2 regions of the Priestia sp. FW507-14D1A genome follow, and region 2 is predicted to be linked to the other one. Evidence: a T-box and tRNA genes for the amino acid it is inferred to sense, from the RefSeq annotation. Region 2 holds a T-box; the other holds one or more tRNA genes.

Region 1 (9,502 bases), on a different contig from region 2:
AATTTCACTTGTTCCCAGTCTATGTTTTTATAAGTATCAGCATTAGTCGCTGCAGTCTTTTGAGTAGCATCTTTTCGGTGAATCGTTAACTCCTGTTCATAATCACACAGCATAACCCCCTCCTTTTTATTACTTTATGCGTAAAAATGAGACGAAGTACAAAAAAGGAGGGAAAATAGAGTTAACAAAAAAGAAGATGCGCTTAGTACGCATCTTCTTTTTTATACTGAATGTTATGTTTGAATAGTCGAGTATTCTGTCTGAATTAGACAGCCTAGCACTTAGTATAACGATTGTTTACCAATGTGCCTTTTGTAATCAAAACAAATCTTCCTTCTAAGGTGCTCAATACGTTTCTTGAAGTCGCTGTAAAACAATGCATGTGTACAGTCTCTCCTTTCTTGTATTGGCCTTACATAGAATGTATACCCGAAAAAAAATAAACAAAACACGATTTGGTTATTTTTTCAAAAATAATAATAAATCCACTCTGGGGTGTTTTTTAGAGAACGTTCCCATTTAGGTATTCATCTATTACTCTTTTGGTTAATCTACGGCTATTTGTTTTATCTTCATTAATTTCTCGTTCTACGTGCGTAATCATCTCGCGATCATAAATGATACAGCTCGTTTCATCATTCTAATACGTATAGGCTTTGGAGGTTTGTTTTATTTTATATGAGGAAATGCATGAAAATATAGAATATGTAACACAAAAGCTTAATCATTTTTGATTAAGCTTTTGTGTACTTCGCTAGCATTTAGTAAATATAGTCCCTATATAAGTCGGACTGAGTGACCTTTTTATAAGCGAGTCCGTGTTTTTTAGCAAGAACTTTTACTTCATCTACGCAGCTTTGAGCGCTTCTTGGTGATACGTAAATTTCATTGATCAGCTGATGTAAATTACATGTAAGGAGGTTACCATGCTCGTGAGAAAAATCATACGATCTTTTTTCAAGTATATCCATTCGTTTTTGCCATTGATTTGCGGAAATACCTTGAATTTCGAACAGCTTTTGCAGCTTCCAAGCGTGTATGCGACTTGCTACAATAACAAGCCTCAATTCATTTTCATGCTGATAGGATTTGCGCTTATAAAATAATGTGTCATATACAGAGTGGCTGATCATTTCTTTTTGAAAGTCTATGTACTGCACTTTGCCAGAGAAGATTTTATAGCGTAAATCTTTAATACTGCACAATAAATTTTCATAGGTGGTTTTAATAGCTACGCCATCATTCCCCTTTAAATATAGATCCCACATTCCAGCGGCTTCGTAATCATTGATATGCCAGGATGAAACAGCAGAAAATTCATGGATTTTTCTTATATAGGTTCTAGAGGTACGGTTATGACGTTCGCCTTTTTTTCTTAACTCTTCTATGTTCCACATTGAAGAGCATCCTTCAAGGGGGTCGGAAAATGCATCAGGTTTTGCGAAAAAAAGCGCATTGGTTTCCAGTAAATCTTGAAAATCAGACAGGGGCATAAATCGCCACACCGTCGGATTATTGTGCACCTTATAGCGTTCATCATAATCGTCATAGCTAGATTCGAATCTTTTGGCATATTCGTAAGCTTTATCTCTATAAGCTAAATCCATCGGTTTTCCTCCTCTGAATGCATATTCATACTTGAATTATAGCACTTAATTGTTGTAATTTTCAAAATTATCCACCTGTATTAAGAGAGTTCTGTTATCAGAAAAGAAGACACGCCTCAACATCTGCAGCGTGTCTTCTTATTTAATGAAATGAATGTTTTGCTTAACACTTTCACTTTCTGGCTGATTTAATTCCAATAAATAAATTTTATCCGCTCGAAAATCAGTATTCTTCATTTCTTTTTTTAAGGTACGAATAAAGGCAGCTGAACTTTTTCCGCAGGCTTCAAAATAATGAAATGTGTGTACAACAAATAGAATGGATGCTCCACTGTAATCTTTTTTGCTCTTTTTTTGGATGTTTTCTAGCACTTTTTCTATATACTCTTCTACAGAACCTTCCGTCTGGATACGAGGTAGAGCAAAATTTCCTGAATTCACCCTCTGTGCATCTTCAAATTCCAGTTTCCCATCTTTGTAAGAAGTAATTTCAATTCGTTTTTCAGTACCATCCGGCTGAAGAATTAATCCGTCGTATCCTTGACTTCCAATAATAAGCTTCAATTTTGAATTCCTCGGACAATAGGAAGATTGGCTGAAGCAATAAAGCGGATAAAACTCTTCAAAAAACTTTTTGAAACGCCCTTTTTTAAGTCGGGCTAATTTTATATATTCTCTGTTTTGATGAATCATTTGCTGCGTATGTTCAAAATACTGCTTCATTTCTTCTTGCGTTCTGTACACATCAAGATCTTTAAATAATTCATCCATCTTTTTCACCTTCAATCCCACCAACTAAAAAAATCTTCTTACTTAGTAGATACATATTCATAAATGTGTGTGACAATTTTCTTTTTTTTAGATATAGCCTTTTTTAAAACAAAACGTGCACACTTTTCATTTTTTTGCATATCCTGTTATTCGTGCATTCAATTATGAGCGTACGTTTCAGCCTTTAGTTGTAAAAGATGAACCGCAAAGTTACAGCTGATGGCGGATGATATGCGTCTGATTATTTCATAAACTATAACAAACAGGAAACTTAACAATAATTGAGGTGTTGGAAATGTTTGATAATGATTACGTAGTTAAAACCATTCATGATTTACATGTAAAACGCACAGAAAGCAAATTAAAAGTCTTCTTAACTTATTTTTATCATAAAAAATAACATAGATTTATAGACGGTAATATATAGTCAGTTGTTACTTGGAGTTTTTTATAGGAAGAAGAGTTTGATACAAGTAAAAAGGAATAGCAAATAATCCGCTATTCCTTTTTACTGTACTTGCAATTCCCGAATAAGTCCAGCAAGAATTTTAATGCTTCTATCGATATCTGGTAAAGAGGCATAGGCGTAAGAAAGCCGGAGATAACTGCCGGTTTCTTGCGCATAGATACTTCCGGAATTAAGCAATATCCCTCTTTTCAAAGCACGAGAGTATAAAGATTTCATTGAAATAGAAGGTTGAATATGCACCCATATAAAAAAGCCTCCTTCAGGATTCGTCCATGTCGCTACATCTCCTGCATATGTTTCTAAAGCATTCAGCATAACTTTTCTTCTTGTTCGCAATTCGGTTCGTACCGTTTCCATATGCTGTTGATATAAGCCATTTTTAAACCATTCTGCTGCCACTCTTTGAGACAATGAGCTAGATCCATAATCCGTTTGCATTTTAATATCCGCCAAACGCTCAATGACTGGTTCTGGGCCGACTATCCATCCGATACGTAATCCCGGGCTTAATGTTTTAGAAAGACTGCTAACATATAACACGTGTCCATTTCTATCTAAAGCCTTTAATGGCAACGGAGGCTGTTTATTTAGCCATAATTCGCGGTATAAATCATCTTCAATAATAGGAAGCTGATGTTCCTCACATTCTTTCAGCAAATCGTAACGCCTTTTTTGTGACATTAATGTTCCCGTTGGGTTATGAAAACATGGATTTGTATATAAAATAGCTTGCCCTTCTTGAGGGTCGGCGCGTTTTATAGCTGTTACTTTTATTCCTTCCTCATCCATAGAAAGACCTTTGAGTTTCATTCCCGCTGATTGAAATACATGTAAGGAGTATAGATAAGAAGGTTTTTCTAGCAAAACCGAAGAGCTCTTTTGCAGCAGTCCAATTGAAATAAGCTGAAGAGCTTGAAGAGCGCCGGAAACAATTAAAATAGAATCTGGAGAAGATTCAATCCCCATTGTTTTCATATACGCACTTAACTCTTTTCGTAAAGGAAAATACCCCTTTGGTTCTTCGTATCCCAGAACCTCCATGTTTTTTGCTACTTTTTCCATAGCGTATTTCATTTTATCTTTAGGGAATATGTCAGGTGAAAGCTCTCCTTTGCTTAATTGAATAAGGTTTGAGTTAAATTCAGATTCATTGATATCTTGTACCATTGCTTGACTCGGACGATGCATACCTGACTTCACATGAACATTCCAATCGGGCGGAGTCGTAGCCAAGAGTGTCCATGTATTATTTATAACGATTGTTCCCTTTCCCATCTTACCTTCAATTAAACCGTCCGCTGTTAATTCCTCTAATGCCGTGATGACCGTACTTCGGTTAACATCTAACATAGCAGCAAGCTTTCGCTGACTAGGAATTTTACTTCCAATCGGCCATTCTCCACGCGCAATTTTCTCTTTCATAAAATCAATGATGTGTTTGTATTTTGGATAACTTGAACTGTTTCCTTGATTCATACATTTACTCCTGTTTTTAAAGTGGTTGGGTTAATTGCTTTTAAACTGGTTGAAGACATTTTATCAAATGTTTATTAACATGGGAACCACAATAGATACTGGTTGGATTCAAAATGAAAAATGGAGATGAATAGGCATGAAATTAACGTTTAGTCTGGTGTTCTTACATATACTGATGATTAGCTTATGGGCTTCAGCATTTCCAGTTATTCAAATAGGGCTGGAATCGTTTTCTCCTCAGCACCTTGCTTTTGTTCGGTTAAGTATTGCTTCTTTAGTACTGTTAGTTATTGCAATAGGTACACGCATGCGCTTGCCTCATATAAAAGATATTCCACTTCTTTTAGCACTCGGTTTTTTAGGTTTTACCGTATATCACACGGCATTAAACATTGGAGAAAAAACGGTGAGTGCGGGTATTGCGAGTTTACTGGTCTCGACTACTCCTATTTTTTCTTCGCTTTTAGCTATTTTTCTTTTTCAGGAGGAGTTCGGAAAAAGAAAATGGATTGGATCTGCAGTAAGCTTTGCAGGTATTGCACTTTTAACCTTCAGCAAAGAGAACTTTGTACACTCAATTAATGGAATCTTACTGATTCTGCTAGCTGCCCTTGCAGAAAGCATCTATATAGTATGTCAAAAAAATTTATTAAAAAAGTATGGTTTTCTTTCTTTTGTGACGTACAGTATTTGGGGGGCTACAATTTCTATGCTTGTTTTTTTACCTGGGTTAGAAACAGAACTTGCACATATCTCTGTCAGATCAGCGATAAGCGTGATATATTTAGGATTATTTCCAACCGTTATTCCCTATATGGTACTCGCTTATCTGACATCGCGTATAGGTTCTGCTGAGGCTGCCCTTTCTCTTTACTTAACTCCTGCGCTGTCCTTTTTCTTAGCGTGGCTGCTTTTAAAAGATATCCCGAGTGCAACTTCCATTGTGGGAAGCATCATTACGTTATGCGGCGTGTTGCTTACACATAGTAAAAGAAAAGTAGTGGTAAAAGAGACAAAGTTCACAATGCAAAGATAATGTGTATGCTTTAAGGAATTGTCTTAGAGGCTATGTTTTTTATTTATATATTTTATTTAGAACATACTTTAACTTCTTCTTTTTGCAGTTTAATTAACAATTAATAAAAAAGCGCCTTTCTTTAAATCTTAAACTAAGATTTAAAGAAAGGCGCTTTTTTATGTAGTTTCTAATTCCGCTTTTATTTTCCCAGCCACTGCGTGAGTCAGCTGCTGAAGATCGTAAATCTCTTCTCCTGAAAGTACTACATGTCCATTTAAAACATGGTTATGTTTATATGCTCGATACGTCACTTCGATACTTTTTATCGCACGCTCTACTTCATCATTCACCATAATACTTTCATAGTGATAGGATAGTGTTTCAATTCGAATCTGCGTATTTTTCATATTCATTCACCCTCCATGAGCCGTTGACTAAAAATATGACTGTTAGAGGTGAACTATACATAGAAACTTTTTTGTTATCACCTACTTTGTTATTTAGAACATATTTTAATTACTTAATTCATCTCTGCTATTCTTTTTTTTACAAAATACCAAAATAAACCCCCGCTCTTCGGAACGGGAGTTTATTGCTTGTAGTACCAGCCTTTTTTATCTAAAAACTGTTTAAGTTTTACAAAATCCAGCCCAGCTGCGGTAAGTTCAGCGGACGGATTACCTATTGCATGTACGTGTAATTCACTGTCGATTCCTTCATTTTTTAAGAAAGCACGAAACTCTGTTTCCATGTCTTTACTTAATCCGCCTGTTTTAATTGTAATTGGGATAGGTTCTACGTCTTTCATTTGCACAAATCCGCCTGGAACAGCCCATGCTGCATTCGTATAGCCATATACACTAAATACCGTTCCTTTTTTTATAGTTCTAAAATTCTCTGTTATATTCGCATATTTGTAGACTCCAATATCCTTCTTCGCTTTTACTTGAAAAGAATATTTATCTCCGAGTGAAGTAACCTTTGGTAATGATTCTTCGACAGAATTGCTTACACCCTTAAGCAATTCCATTATTTTAGCTAATGTTTTCTCATCAGCTTTTCCAGTTGACGTTAATCCATACTTTTCTTGAAGAGCTTTAACAGCTGCAACAGTTTCGCTGCCATATTGACCATCGGTTCCTTGCTGGGAAAGTTCAAATCCTAATTTAATTAAGTTTTGCTGCAGTTCTTTTACAGCTAGTCCGCTATCACCTTGCTGCAATTGTGCTGACGGCTTATTATTTTCCACCACCGTCACGCCCGTATTAATACTATTAAAGAAATCCAGGTCCATTTCATTGATATCAACATTGCCTTTAATCCCGTTTACTTTTCCTTGATCTGTATATTGAAACATAGACCATCTATCCCAAATCGCCGTATCACCTGGGTTAGCAAATCCCTTAGAACGGTTACTTCCACTGTAACGAGCTATCCATAGCGGATATCTTGCCACAGCGCTTGTAAAATTGGATTTAATAAAACTATACCCCGTGTAAAGAATAGGCGTAATGCTTGTTTTCCTTTCAATATACTCCATCCATCTAACTGCAAAGGCTGTGACCTGCGCTTTTGTTTTCCCTTTATTTTCTTCCAAATCTAAGCAATGAGGCAAATCAACCTTCATGCTGCCTAATTTATTTAAAAAGAAATTAACTTCTGCAATGGGATCATTATCAGCATGAGCAAAGTGATAAAAGCCTACACGTAGACCTGCATTTTTTGCACCTATATAATTATCATATGATTTTTTATCTAAGAAGGTTGTACCTTCTGTTAATTTAATATACGCGCCTTTTACACCATCCGACGCCACTTTTGCCCAATCAATTGTTCCGTTGTGATGAGAAACATCAATGACCTTAATATTTTGATTATTACGGTTTTGCATTGCTATCACTCCTTCATACAAACTATGAATAAAAAAGGAAATGGCAACTGATACAGGCCTATTAAATAGATATTAGGCTTTATAAAAAAACTACAATATGAAGGGATTTTGGTAGCCTTCCCTTATTATAAGAAATGAATTTGTGCAATTTTATAAAGTGAGGAAAGCTATATTCGTTTATACTAATAATATGAAGATATACTGAATAAAAAGTGGAGGAATATGATGTCTTTAATAAAAGAAGCACGTAGATATGCAGAACACGCTCATAGCGGCCAAATGCGCAAGTTGTCCGATACACCTTATATTGTTCACCCTATTAACGTAGGTAATATTTTAGAAAAAGCGGGTTTTAGTGAAGAAGTAATTGCAGCAGCTTATCTGCATGATGCTGTAGAAGATACAAGTGTAACCCTCGAAGAAATTGTACAAAGATTTGGTTTAGAGGTAGCGGGGATTGTTGAAGCTCATACAGAAAACAAATCAAAAAGCTGGGAAGAGCGTAAACAGCATACAATTCAAATTGTGAAAACTGGTTCTCTTGAAGTGAAATCTTTAATTGTAGCAGATAAATTAGACAATTTACGGTCTTTCAAAGAAAGCTACGATCAGCAAGGAGATACGATTTGGAATAGCTTTAAAAGAGGATTCGAAAAGCAGAAATGGTACTACGAATCCATCAGCAAATATGCTGCACAAGGATTGGAACCAAACCAAATTCCAAGTTTTTTTTATACGTACAAACAAGAAGTAAATGATTTTTTTAGAAGTTAATATTCACATGAAGAAATTAGAAAACACTGAAAATAACTATTGCGAACGCGCGGTATACGTATTAAAATATAGTAGAGTCAACACGCAATAAAGACTCTACATAATCGGGACTGTAGTTCAGTGGGAGAATACTTGTCTGGCAGACAAGGGGTCGTGGGTTCGAATCCCATCAGTTCCATAAAACCAGTCGTATCAAGAGTTTAAAACACTTTAACACTCTGCAGGGTGGAATGGTTGCAATACTATTTCATCTGACCTCTTCATGATTTCCATGAAGAGGTTTTTTATTTTCTTTTTACGATTGATCCTCATGGTTTTTATGATTATTTTTTTCACTGCTCCTGCTTACAATTTCTCTAAGTTCGCCCTCGTCGCCTTTTGCATTGATGATTTCAAAAAGCTGATTCAGCCCTTCACTTGTTTCATCATTTGGTTCTTTGCCCATTCTATCCCCTCCTTTTGCTTCTAGGATGCCCATTTTTTTCACATTGTTTCACGAAAAAAGCAATTCATCAATATTAATTCGCCGTAAAAGTATACCTTTACGACCCTTGTACAATTACTGGTTATACAGATATACTCAATCAATTCTTTCAATTTTGCAGCGTTTTATAGGGCTTCTAATACTCATCTATAATGAAATGATCATCACAAACTTCGTTAAAATCGTTCTCTTCGTGGAGATCTACTTCTTTATCTTTAGATATCTCGGTTTCTATTGTAAATAGTTTAAAAAGCTTGTTTAACATTGTTCCACCTCATATCTTTTATTAATACATTCAGTATGATTAATTTATATGAAGCCAGTATGAATTGAAACTTAAGATAATGTGAATGTAGACATTAACGTGAGATGTTAAGTATGCTTATACCCTGGACAGAAAAGTTATTTCATTCTACAAAGAAGTGATTAGTATATCAGCTGTATGTGGCATTCGTTCTATAACAGTCGTTTTTGTTATTCGTTTTGCCATTGTACTAGGTAGCTTAGTTTTATGTATTATCGCTTTAATCCTTTGGTTATCAACATCCTTAAATACCATTCAAATGGCTTGTGTAGTTGGAATTATCCTTTTGCTTGCTTTGTTTTTCTTTAGTTATATCCACAATTGAACGAAAAAACGCAAGCTATAAAAAAAGAACTTTGTATGTTGCTACAAAGTTCTTTTCATAGACACTTACTGTTTGTTAAGAACTGTATGAAATATGAAATAGCTCATACACTGCTTATACAATCGTTAAGACCTATTTAGTTAACAGTCCTTCTTACGTTTTTTCTCGAACCATCCATATGCAATTTCAGCTTCAATTTCTTTGTTTCCCGGAGAAACTAAGAAAATAACGTATGAACCGTTGTTTGGAAAGATAAATTTGCCGTCTTCATCACTTACCAATGTACTTTTCGGCGGAACAACACGGTTAAATACGTTTACCCCTTTAGTAGGAAAGCCTTTTACCATTTCTGCAAATTTAATTTTCCCTTTTGGTTTTGAACG
Region 2 (9,502 bases):
GTTATTTACATGTTTTTAAAAGCACTGCTGCCTTTTTTTATTGCAGCATTCATTACATATTTACTTCATCCGCTTATTGAAAAAACGCATGATAAAGGCGTGCCTCGTCCTCTAGCTATTTTACTGATCTACATCATCTTTTTTGGAGGAATTGGGTTTGGAGCCTATAAGTCGTATCCTATTTTTGTGGAACAAGTAAAAGATTTAAACGAACAGCTGCCTCATTTTACGAATACATATAGACATTGGGTAGAATCGATTCATGATCGTACAACTTCACTTCCAAACGGTGTACATGAGAAAATTGAAGGCAGCATTGATGATGTAGAGGCTACGCTCAACGTGTGGCTTACAAAAGTGGCGGAAGGATTAAAGTCATTGATTACCTCTTTTTTGATTTTAATCATTATTCCATTTATTGTTTTTTATATGCTGAAGGATTTTTCCTCTATTAAGAAAGCAACAGCTTATGTCACGCCTAAAAAGTGGCACAAACCAGGCGAACGTTTTTTATCGGATGTGAATGAATCACTCGGCAATTACATTAGAGGGCAATTTTTTGTTTGTCTCATTATTGGTGTGATTGCCACAGCGGCACTGTGGTTCTTTCATGTGCCTTATGCACTTCTTTTAGGCTTCATTATTGGCGTAACGAATATCATCCCTTATTTTGGCCCGATTATTGGTGCGGTTCCAGCGGCTATTATTGCAGCCACAATCTCGATAAAGTTGGTTATTACCATTGTCATTATAATCTTTGTGCTGCAGTTTCTAGAGGGAAATGTGCTGTCTCCGCTTATCGTAGGAAAGAGCCTTCATATTCATCCTTTGTTTATCATGCTTGCGCTCCTTTTAGGAGGAGAATTTGGAGGAGTATTGGGTCTCATTTTGGCTGTGCCAATTTTAGCAGTCATTAAAATATCTATTTTGCATATCCGCTCTTATACGCTCAAACATTGACAAAGAGCGGTTAATTTGTCATAATATCGCCATAAGAAAACGCTACATATTTTAAACACAATGATGGATCGAGTACGTTGCACACTAGTTTTTAGAGAAGGGCTTCCTTGGCTGAAAGAAGCGCTAAACAAAGAGCAGCGGAACGCTAGTCCAGAGTGCAGGCTAAAACCTGCCGTGTCAGCAACGTTAACGCTATGAAGGTGATAAATGCTTTTGGCATTTATAATCAGGGTGGTACCGCGAGTTCAACTCTCGTCCCTGCTACAGGGATGAGAGTTTTTTTGTGTGCAAATAACTAGTAATTGCTTTTGTACACAGAGAAAATAGATGCTTTTATGTCATCATTTTTTTGTCTATAAATAAGAAGAGTATTAAAGGAGGACCAATCATGAAAAAACTGACGTCAGCACAAGTTCGTCAAATGTATTTAGATTTCTTTAAAGAAAAAGGCCATGATGTAGAACCAAGCGCATCTTTAGTTCCGCATGAAGATCCGTCTTTATTATGGATTAACAGTGGAGTAGCTACATTAAAAAAATATTTTGATGGTCGTGTTATTCCTCAAAATCCGCGTATTTGTAACGCACAAAAATCCATTCGTACAAACGATATCGAAAACGTAGGTAAAACGGCTCGCCATCATACGTTTTTTGAAATGCTTGGTAATTTCTCTATCGGTGATTATTTCAAAGAAGAAGCCATCCAATGGGCATGGGAATTTTTAACGAGCGATAAATGGATTGGATTCGACGCAGATAAGCTATCTGTAACAGTTCACCCCGAAGATGAAGAAGCATTTAAGATTTGGAATGAAAAAATGGGCGTGCCTAAAGAGCGCATCATTCGTTTAGAAGGTAATTTCTGGGATATTGGAGAAGGTCCGAGTGGTCCAAATACAGAGATCTTTTATGATCGCGGAGAAGCATATGGAAATGACCTAACTGATCCGGAATTATATCCAGGTGGAGAAAATGAGCGTTATTTAGAAATTTGGAACCTTGTATTTTCTCAATTTAATCACAATCCTGATGGCACGTACACGCCGCTTCCAAAGAAAAACATCGATACGGGAATGGGCTTAGAGCGTATGGTTTCTGTTATTCAAGACGTGCAAACAAACTTTGATACAGATTTGTTTATGCCAATTATTGAAGCAACAGAAAACATTTCAGGCGCTAAATATCGTACAAATGATGAGCAAGATACGGCATTTAAAGTTATTGCTGACCATATTCGTACGGTAACATTTGCTGTAGGTGATGGTGCGCTTCCTTCAAATGAAGGTCGTGGGTATGTGCTGCGCCGTTTGTTACGCCGAGCAGTTCGCTATGCTAAAAAGCTAAACATTAATCGTCCGTTCATGTACGAGCTAGTGCCGGTAGTAGGTGAAATCATGGTTGATTTCTATCCGGAAGTAAAGGAAAAAACGGATTTTATCCAGCGCGTAGTAAAAAATGAAGAAGAGCGTTTTCACGAAACGTTAAATGACGGACTAGCTATTTTGGGAACCGTTATTAAAAAAGAAAAAGCGCAAAACAGTGATATGGTACAAGGCGAAGATGTTTTCCGTTTATATGACACGTATGGATTCCCTGTTGAATTAACGGAAGAATATGCAGAAGATGAGAACATGAAAATTGATCATGCAGGTTTTGAACGCGAAATGGAAGCACAGCGTGAGCGTGCACGTGCTGCTCGTCAAGATTCTAGCTCTATGCAAGTTCAAGGCGGCGTACTTGGTGAAGTAACTGTTGCAAGTGAGTTTGTTGGTTATGATAAAAATGAAGTAGAAACAGTTGTTGAAGCAATTATTGTAGACGGTGAGCTTGTTGACCGCGCTGAAGCTGGAACAGAAGCGCAAGTCATCTTAAGCCACACGCCATTCTACGCAGAAAGCGGCGGTCAAATTGCGGACCAAGGTACGATTCAAAGTGCTTCAGGAACAGCGGAAGTAAAAGACGTTCAAAAAGCGCCAAACGGCCAAAATGTCCAAACGGTAGCTGTAACAAACGGTGAGCTTGTAAAAGGTGAAACATATACGGCGGGGCTTGATGAAGAAAACCGCAGTGCGATTGTGAAAAACCATACGGCAACACATTTATTGCATCAAGCATTAAAAGATACGTTAGGAACGCATGTTAATCAAGCGGGTTCTTTAGTAACAGCGGATCGCTTGCGCTTTGACTTCTCTCACTTTGGTCAAGTGACACAAGAAGAGCTTGAGAAAATTGAACAAATCGTTAATGAAAAGATTTGGGACAGCATCTCTGTACAAATTGAAAACAAAGCAATTGACGAAGCAAAAGCGATGGGTGCAATGGCGCTATTTGGTGAGAAATACGGAGATATCGTGCGCGTAGTACAAGTAGGCGACTACAGCTTAGAATTATGTGGTGGATGTCACGTGCCAAATACGTCTGTTATCGGTTTATTTAAAATTGTATCAGAATCGGGAATCGGTGCAGGTACTCGACGCATTGAAGCTGTAACTGGAAAAGCTGCCTATCAGTTAATGAACGATCAAGTAGGCTTACTAAAAGAAGCTGCGGCAAAAGTAAAATCCAATCCGCGTGATTTAGTAGGGCGCGTTGAAGGATTACTAGAAGAAATTCGTAATCTTCAGCGTGAAAATGATTCACTATCTACAAAGCTTGGCAATATTGAAGCTGGCAATCTCGTTGACCGCGTACAAAACATTAATGGTGTGAATGTCCTAGCAGCGAAAGTGAATGCAACGGATATGAATAACCTTCGTGCAATGGTTGACGATTTAAAACAAAAATTAGAATCCGCTGTGATCGTATTAGCTTCTCCACAAGGTGAAAAGGTAAATATTATTGCAGGTGTAACAAAAGATTTAATTGCTAAAGGCCATCACGCTGGCAAACTTGTTAAAGAAGTAGCGACGATTTGCGGCGGAGGCGGAGGCGGACGCCCTGACATGGCGCAAGCTGGAGGAAAAGACGCTAGCCAAATTGAAAAAGCACTTGGCACTGTAGAAGAATGGGTTAAATCCGTTTAATTCTCCTCTTTCTTGGTGTACAATATAAATAAGACTTAGCATAGTGCACAATGTGTTCACAAATTAAGAGAGTGAGGTGGGACCGTGAGTTCATTTGATAAAACCATGCAATTTAATTTTCAAGATGAGCCAGCTGAAACAAACGTACATGAAGTATTGTTTACGGTTTATGACGCACTGCAAGAAAAAGGCTACAACCCAATCAACCAAATCGTTGGGTATTTGTTATCAGGAGACCCTGCTTACATTCCTCGTCATAACGATGCGAGAAACACAATTCGCCAGTTAGAGCGAGACGAGCTCATTGAAGAACTTGTTAAATCTTATTTACAACAGCATCGAAAGGATTCATAAATGCGCGTATTAGGATTAGATGTAGGAACCAAAACAATTGGTGTGGCAGTTAGTGATGAAATGGGATGGACAGCGCAAGGAATTGAAACAATTAAAATTGCAGATGAGCAGATGGAGCAATCATATCCTCGTTTACAGCAGCTAATTGACGAATATTCCGTAGAGAAAATCGTAGTGGGTCTTCCTAAAAATATGAATGGTACGATTGGCCCTCGAGGCGAAGCGTGCATTGAGTTTGCTGACAACGTCAAAGAAAAACTTAACATTGAAACGATGATGTGGGACGAGCGCTTGTCGACGATGGCAGCAGAGCGAGTACTGCTGTCTGCCGATGTAAGCCGTAAGAAACGCAAAAAAGTAATCGATAAAATGGCAGCTGTTATGATTCTTCAAGGATACTTAGACAGCAAGCAGTAAGAAAAGCAGCAGGCTTTGCCTCAGCTGAAAAGTTATGAATTTCCCTTTTGCATATTCTTTTGTACGTAAAAGGGAAGTGAAATAACTGAACGGCTTGCTTTTCGCTGAAGAAAAAGTTAAGCTAAGAGCTTACAATATAAAATGAGGTGCAAACATGAGCGTAGAAGAAAATAAAATTACAATCGTCGATGAGAATGGAAATGAGCAGCTATGCGAAATTTTATTCACATTTGATTCTGATCAATATAACAAATCATATGTAATTTACTATCCAATCGGAGCAGACCAAGATGATGAAGAGGAAATTGAAATTCATGCATCTGCTTTCACACCAAGTGAAGATGGTCAAGACGGTGAGCTTCAACCGATTGAAACAGAAGAAGAATGGGACATGGTTGAGGAAATGGTTAATACATTCCTTGACGAAGAAGGCGAATAATTATAGTGAAAAAGCTGATGACAATCGTTATCAGCTTTTTTTTACATAGCGGCTGTTCTTTTTAGATATAAAAAGGTTTTTCCTTGCATTCTTAGGGCAGATTGTATGATAATGACGAAAAATAAGATAAATTGTAGTATAATAATTCCTGCGTGTGAGAGTGCATTTTAATAAAAGAATTCATTGTTTGAACGGATGAAACTAGACTTTGGGCAGACAATAACATAAATCATGGAAAAATTTTAGAAGAGGCGAGAGTTTAAGGAAGCGATACCATCTCACACCTATAGGCGATACGAATGAATCACAATCTCATGTCTCCTCTCTGTATATACTTATAAAAAATCAAGAAGAAAAGAGGTGAAACTGGTTGTATCTTCTTTTACAGAAGTAGATTTAACCAGGAAGCTGCTTGTCGCAACAAACATTTTTACCACCTAATCGTTCAAGAAAAAAACGAGTTATTTTTATTACAATTATCGTACTTCTTTTACTAGTTGGCGGTGCATTTTTCTATGCTCAATCCCGCTTAACGCCCGTGGATCGAAACAGCAATAAAAAAGTAAATGTGACCATTCCACAAGGTTCTTCCGTCCAATCGATTGGTACGGTATTGAAAAAAGAAGATTTAATTAAAAGCAAAAGTGCATTTCGCTATTACGTAAAATTAACCCATGTGTCTGGATTTCAAGCTGGAACGTATTTATTTTCTCCTTCCATGAGTTTAGGGGAAATGGTTGAAAAAATGGAAAAAGGCCAGGTTTCAAAACAACCTGATATTCGTGTCACCATTCCAGAAGGACGCCAGCTTGTGGAAATTGCTGATATCATTGCTAAAAATACAAAGTTTACAAAAGACGAAGTCATGAAAAAGCTAGACGATAAGGCATTCGTCAATAAAATGAAAGAAAAATATCCAGATTTAGTAACGGATGAAGTGATGCAAAAAGATATTAAACATCCGCTAGAAGGTTATTTATATCCCGTTACGTATGATTTTTATGATAAAAATGTGTCGTTAGATGAAATATTGGATAAAATGGTAGGGAAAACAAATAATGTATTAGGTCAGTACAGTGGGCAAATGGAGAAGAAAAAATTCAGTGCACATAAATTGTTAACAATGTCTTCTCTGATTGAAGAGGAAGCAACTGCAAAAGTCGACCGAGAAAAAATTGCCAGCGTCTTTTATAATCGCCTTGAAAAAAATATGCCTCTTCAAACGGATCCAACCGTCTTATATGCCTTAGGAGAGCATAAAGACCGCGTGTTCTATAAGCATTTAGAAGTGGACTCTCCTTACAATACGTATAAAGTAAAAGGGTTGCCTCCAGGACCAATTGCCAGCTCTGGTTTGATGTCAATCAAAGCTGCGTTACATCCAGCCAATACAGATTATTTATACTTCTTGGCCACACCTGAAGGAAAAGTTATTTTCACCAAAACCTTAGAAGAACATAACAAAGAAAAAGCCAAGCATATTACAGGTAAAGAAAAGCAAAATACCGAAAAATAAGTGGAAATTTAAAATTGGGGAATCGCGATACTTCGCATTCCCCATCTTTTATGTTAAAATATATCGGGTTTACGTAAAAACGAAAAAAACTTATAATAGACTAGTTGTCTTACTATTTTGCAGTAATAAAACGTTATGAAAACATAATGTAAAATGTACTTCTGAGAACGGAGGAAGTGTTTTGCTTTTACAAAACGTAGAGCAGTATGTGGAAAAGCTTATTCCTAAGCGCCAGGAGCTTATTGAAGAAATGGAAGCTTATGCAAAAGAACATCACGTTCCGATTATGGAATTGATTGGTGTTGAAACGCTATTGCAAATTCTTCGTCTTCATCAGCCAAAACATATATTAGAAATTGGAACAGCGATTGCATATTCGTCTATTCGAATGACCCATGCGCTTCCAGAGGCACGAGTGGTTACGGTAGAACGAAATGAAGAGCGTTACCAAAAAGCGCAAGAATTTATTGAACGGGCGGGAAAACAAGATAAAATTGTGTCGTTGTTTGGAGATGCACTAGAGCTTAGAGATGAGATTGAACGTCATGGTCCTTATGATGCAGTGTTTATTGATGCAGCTAAAGGTCAGTATCAGCGTTTTTTTGAACATTATGAGCCGATGCTATCTTCTAAAGGAATGATTATTTCGGATAACGTACTATTTAAAGGTCACGTAGCGACCGATTTGGCCGAAGTAGAAACACGTCGACGCCGCAGCTTAATTAAAAAAATTCAGGCATACAATACGTGGCTGATGAATCATCCCGATTATTATACAACTATTCTCCCTATTGGAGACGGAATCGCGATTAGTATTAAAAGAGGTGACCAAGAATGAAAAAACCAGAACTATTAGTGACACCAACTGCAGTTTCAGAAATCGAATCATTACTACAAGCTGGAGCAACAGCTATTATGGTTGGTGAACAGCGCTACGGTTTGCGTTTAGCAGGTGAATTCAAACGTGAAGATATCGTAGAAGCTGTAAATATTTCTCATCAGCATAATGCAAAAGTCTACGTAGCGATGAACGGATTATTTCACAATGATAAAATCGCCGAACTAAATGAATATATTTTATTCTTAAAAGAAGCAAGCGTGGATGCGATTGTTTTTGGAGATCCTGCTGTATTGATGGCAGTGCGTGAAACAGCTCCAGAAATGAAGATGCACTGGAGTACTGAGACAACGGGAACAAACTGGTATTCATGTAACTACTGGGGGCGTAAAGGAGCTAAGCGTGCAGTTCTTGCTCGTGAGCTAAGCATGGATAGCATCATTGATATCAAAGAAAAAGCCGAGGTAGAAATTGAAGTTCAGGTGCATGGCATGACGTGTATGTTCCAATCAAAACGTTCACTTCTTGGCAACTACTTTGAGTATCAAGGAAAAGTCATGGAAATTGAAAATCGTAAAGTAGAAAAAGATATGTTTTTACTTGATAATGAGCGAAACAATAAGTATCCAATTTTCGAAGATGAAAATGGAACGCACATTATGAGTCCAAATGATATGTGCATTATCGATGAGCTTTCCGAGATGATTGACGCTGAAGTAGATGTATTCAAAATTGACGGCGTGTTAAAGTCACCGCAATATATTTTAGAAGTAACAAAAAAATATCGTCAAGCGATTGATTTATGTGTAGATGACCGTGAAGAATACGAAAATGTTAAAGACGATTTGTTAGAAGAAATTGAAAGCTTGCAGCCAATTAACCGCCCGTTAGACACAGGGTTTTTCTTTAAAGAAACGGTATATTAAAAAGCTTGCAAAGAAAGATAAACAAAGGAGGTACAAACGATGGCTGTTCAAATCGATACTGTAGTAGAAGGTAAACGAGTTATTACTAAGAAGCCTGAGTTGTTAGCTCCAGCCGGTAACCTTGAAAAATTAAAAGTTGCCGTACACTATGGAGCAGATGCTGTGTTTATCGGAGGAAAAGAGTTTGGCCTTCGTTCAAATGCAGATAACTTTACATTTGAAGAAATGGCAGAAGGTGTTCAGTTTGCAAACAAATACGGCGCACGTATTTATGTTACAACAAACATTTTTGCTCATAATGAAAATATGGACGGACTTGAAGATTATTTAATGGGATTAGAGCGCGCTGGTGTTTCTGGAATCATCGTAGCTGATCCGTTAATTATCGAAACCTGTCGACGCGTTGCACCTAAGCTTGAAGTACATTTAAGTACGCAGCAATCACTTTCAAACTGGAAAGCCGTTCAGTTCTGGAAAGAAGAAGGATTAGAACGTGTTGTACTTGCTCGTGAAACGGGTGCTGAAGAAATGCGCGAAATGAAAGAAAAAGTGGATATTGAAATTGAAGCTTTTATTCACGGAGCGATGTGTATTGCTTATTCAGGCCGCTGTGTGCTAAGTAATCATATGACAGCGCGAGATTCAAATCGCGGAGGCTGCTGTCAATCATGCCGTTGGGACTATGGTTTATTTAAAGTAGAAGACGGTAAAACGGAAACGGCTTTATTTGATGAGCAAGACGATCCGTTTGCAATGAGTCCAAAAGACTTAAATTTAATTCAATCTATCCCTCAAATGATTGAGCTGGGTATTGATAGCTTAAAAATTGAAGGACGTATGAAGTCGATTCACTATATCGCAACAGTGGTGAGCGTATATCGCAAGGTGATTGACGCATACTGTGCAGATCCTGAGAATTTTGTGATTCAAAAAGAATGGCTTGATGAGCTAGATAAATGTGCAAACCGCGATACGGCTCCTGCCTTTTTTGAAGGAGTTCCTGGAGTGGATGAGCAAATGTTTGGCGTAC

The links. A T-box is a leader RNA that pairs with one kind of tRNA and senses whether it is charged. The one in region 2 lies ahead of alaS (alanine--tRNA ligase), so its partner is inferred to be a tRNA-Ala.
Region 1: it has a tRNA-Ala gene. The T-box ahead of alaS (alanine--tRNA ligase) is inferred to sense a tRNA for this amino acid. The anticodon was not compared.

What each region holds. Positions count from the first base shown of each region.
Region 1 is NZ_JBYSWQ010000003.1:59,909-69,410, reverse strand. It holds gene AC3WJG_RS13885 (alkyl/aryl-sulfatase) at 1-113, opposite strand, end outside; gene AC3WJG_RS13880 (DUF2971 domain-containing protein) at 762-1,607, opposite strand; gene AC3WJG_RS13875 (hypothetical protein) at 1,746-2,378, opposite strand; gene pdxR (MocR-like pyridoxine biosynthesis transcription factor PdxR) at 2,887-4,323, opposite strand; gene AC3WJG_RS13865 (DMT family transporter) at 4,460-5,359, shown strand; gene AC3WJG_RS13860 (hypothetical protein) at 5,518-5,748, opposite strand; gene AC3WJG_RS13855 (GH25 family lysozyme) at 5,931-7,232, opposite strand; gene AC3WJG_RS13850 (HD domain-containing protein) at 7,458-8,006, shown strand; tRNA gene AC3WJG_RS13845 (tRNA-Ala) at 8,113-8,184, shown strand; gene AC3WJG_RS13840 (hypothetical protein) at 8,302-8,451, opposite strand; gene AC3WJG_RS13835 (DUF6143 family protein) at 9,260-9,502, opposite strand, start outside.
Region 2 is NZ_JBYSWQ010000001.1:1,266,128-1,275,629, reverse strand. It holds gene AC3WJG_RS07085 (AI-2E family transporter) at 1-960, shown strand, start outside; T-box leader at 1,012-1,223, shown strand; gene alaS (alanine--tRNA ligase) at 1,349-3,982, shown strand; gene AC3WJG_RS07075 (IreB family regulatory phosphoprotein) at 4,067-4,336, shown strand; gene ruvX (Holliday junction resolvase RuvX) at 4,337-4,753, shown strand; gene AC3WJG_RS07065 (DUF1292 domain-containing protein) at 4,908-5,192, shown strand; gene mltG (endolytic transglycosylase MltG) at 5,605-6,708, shown strand; gene AC3WJG_RS07055 (O-methyltransferase) at 6,890-7,546, shown strand; gene AC3WJG_RS07050 (peptidase U32 family protein) at 7,543-8,472, shown strand; gene AC3WJG_RS07045 (peptidase U32 family protein) at 8,512-9,502, shown strand, end outside.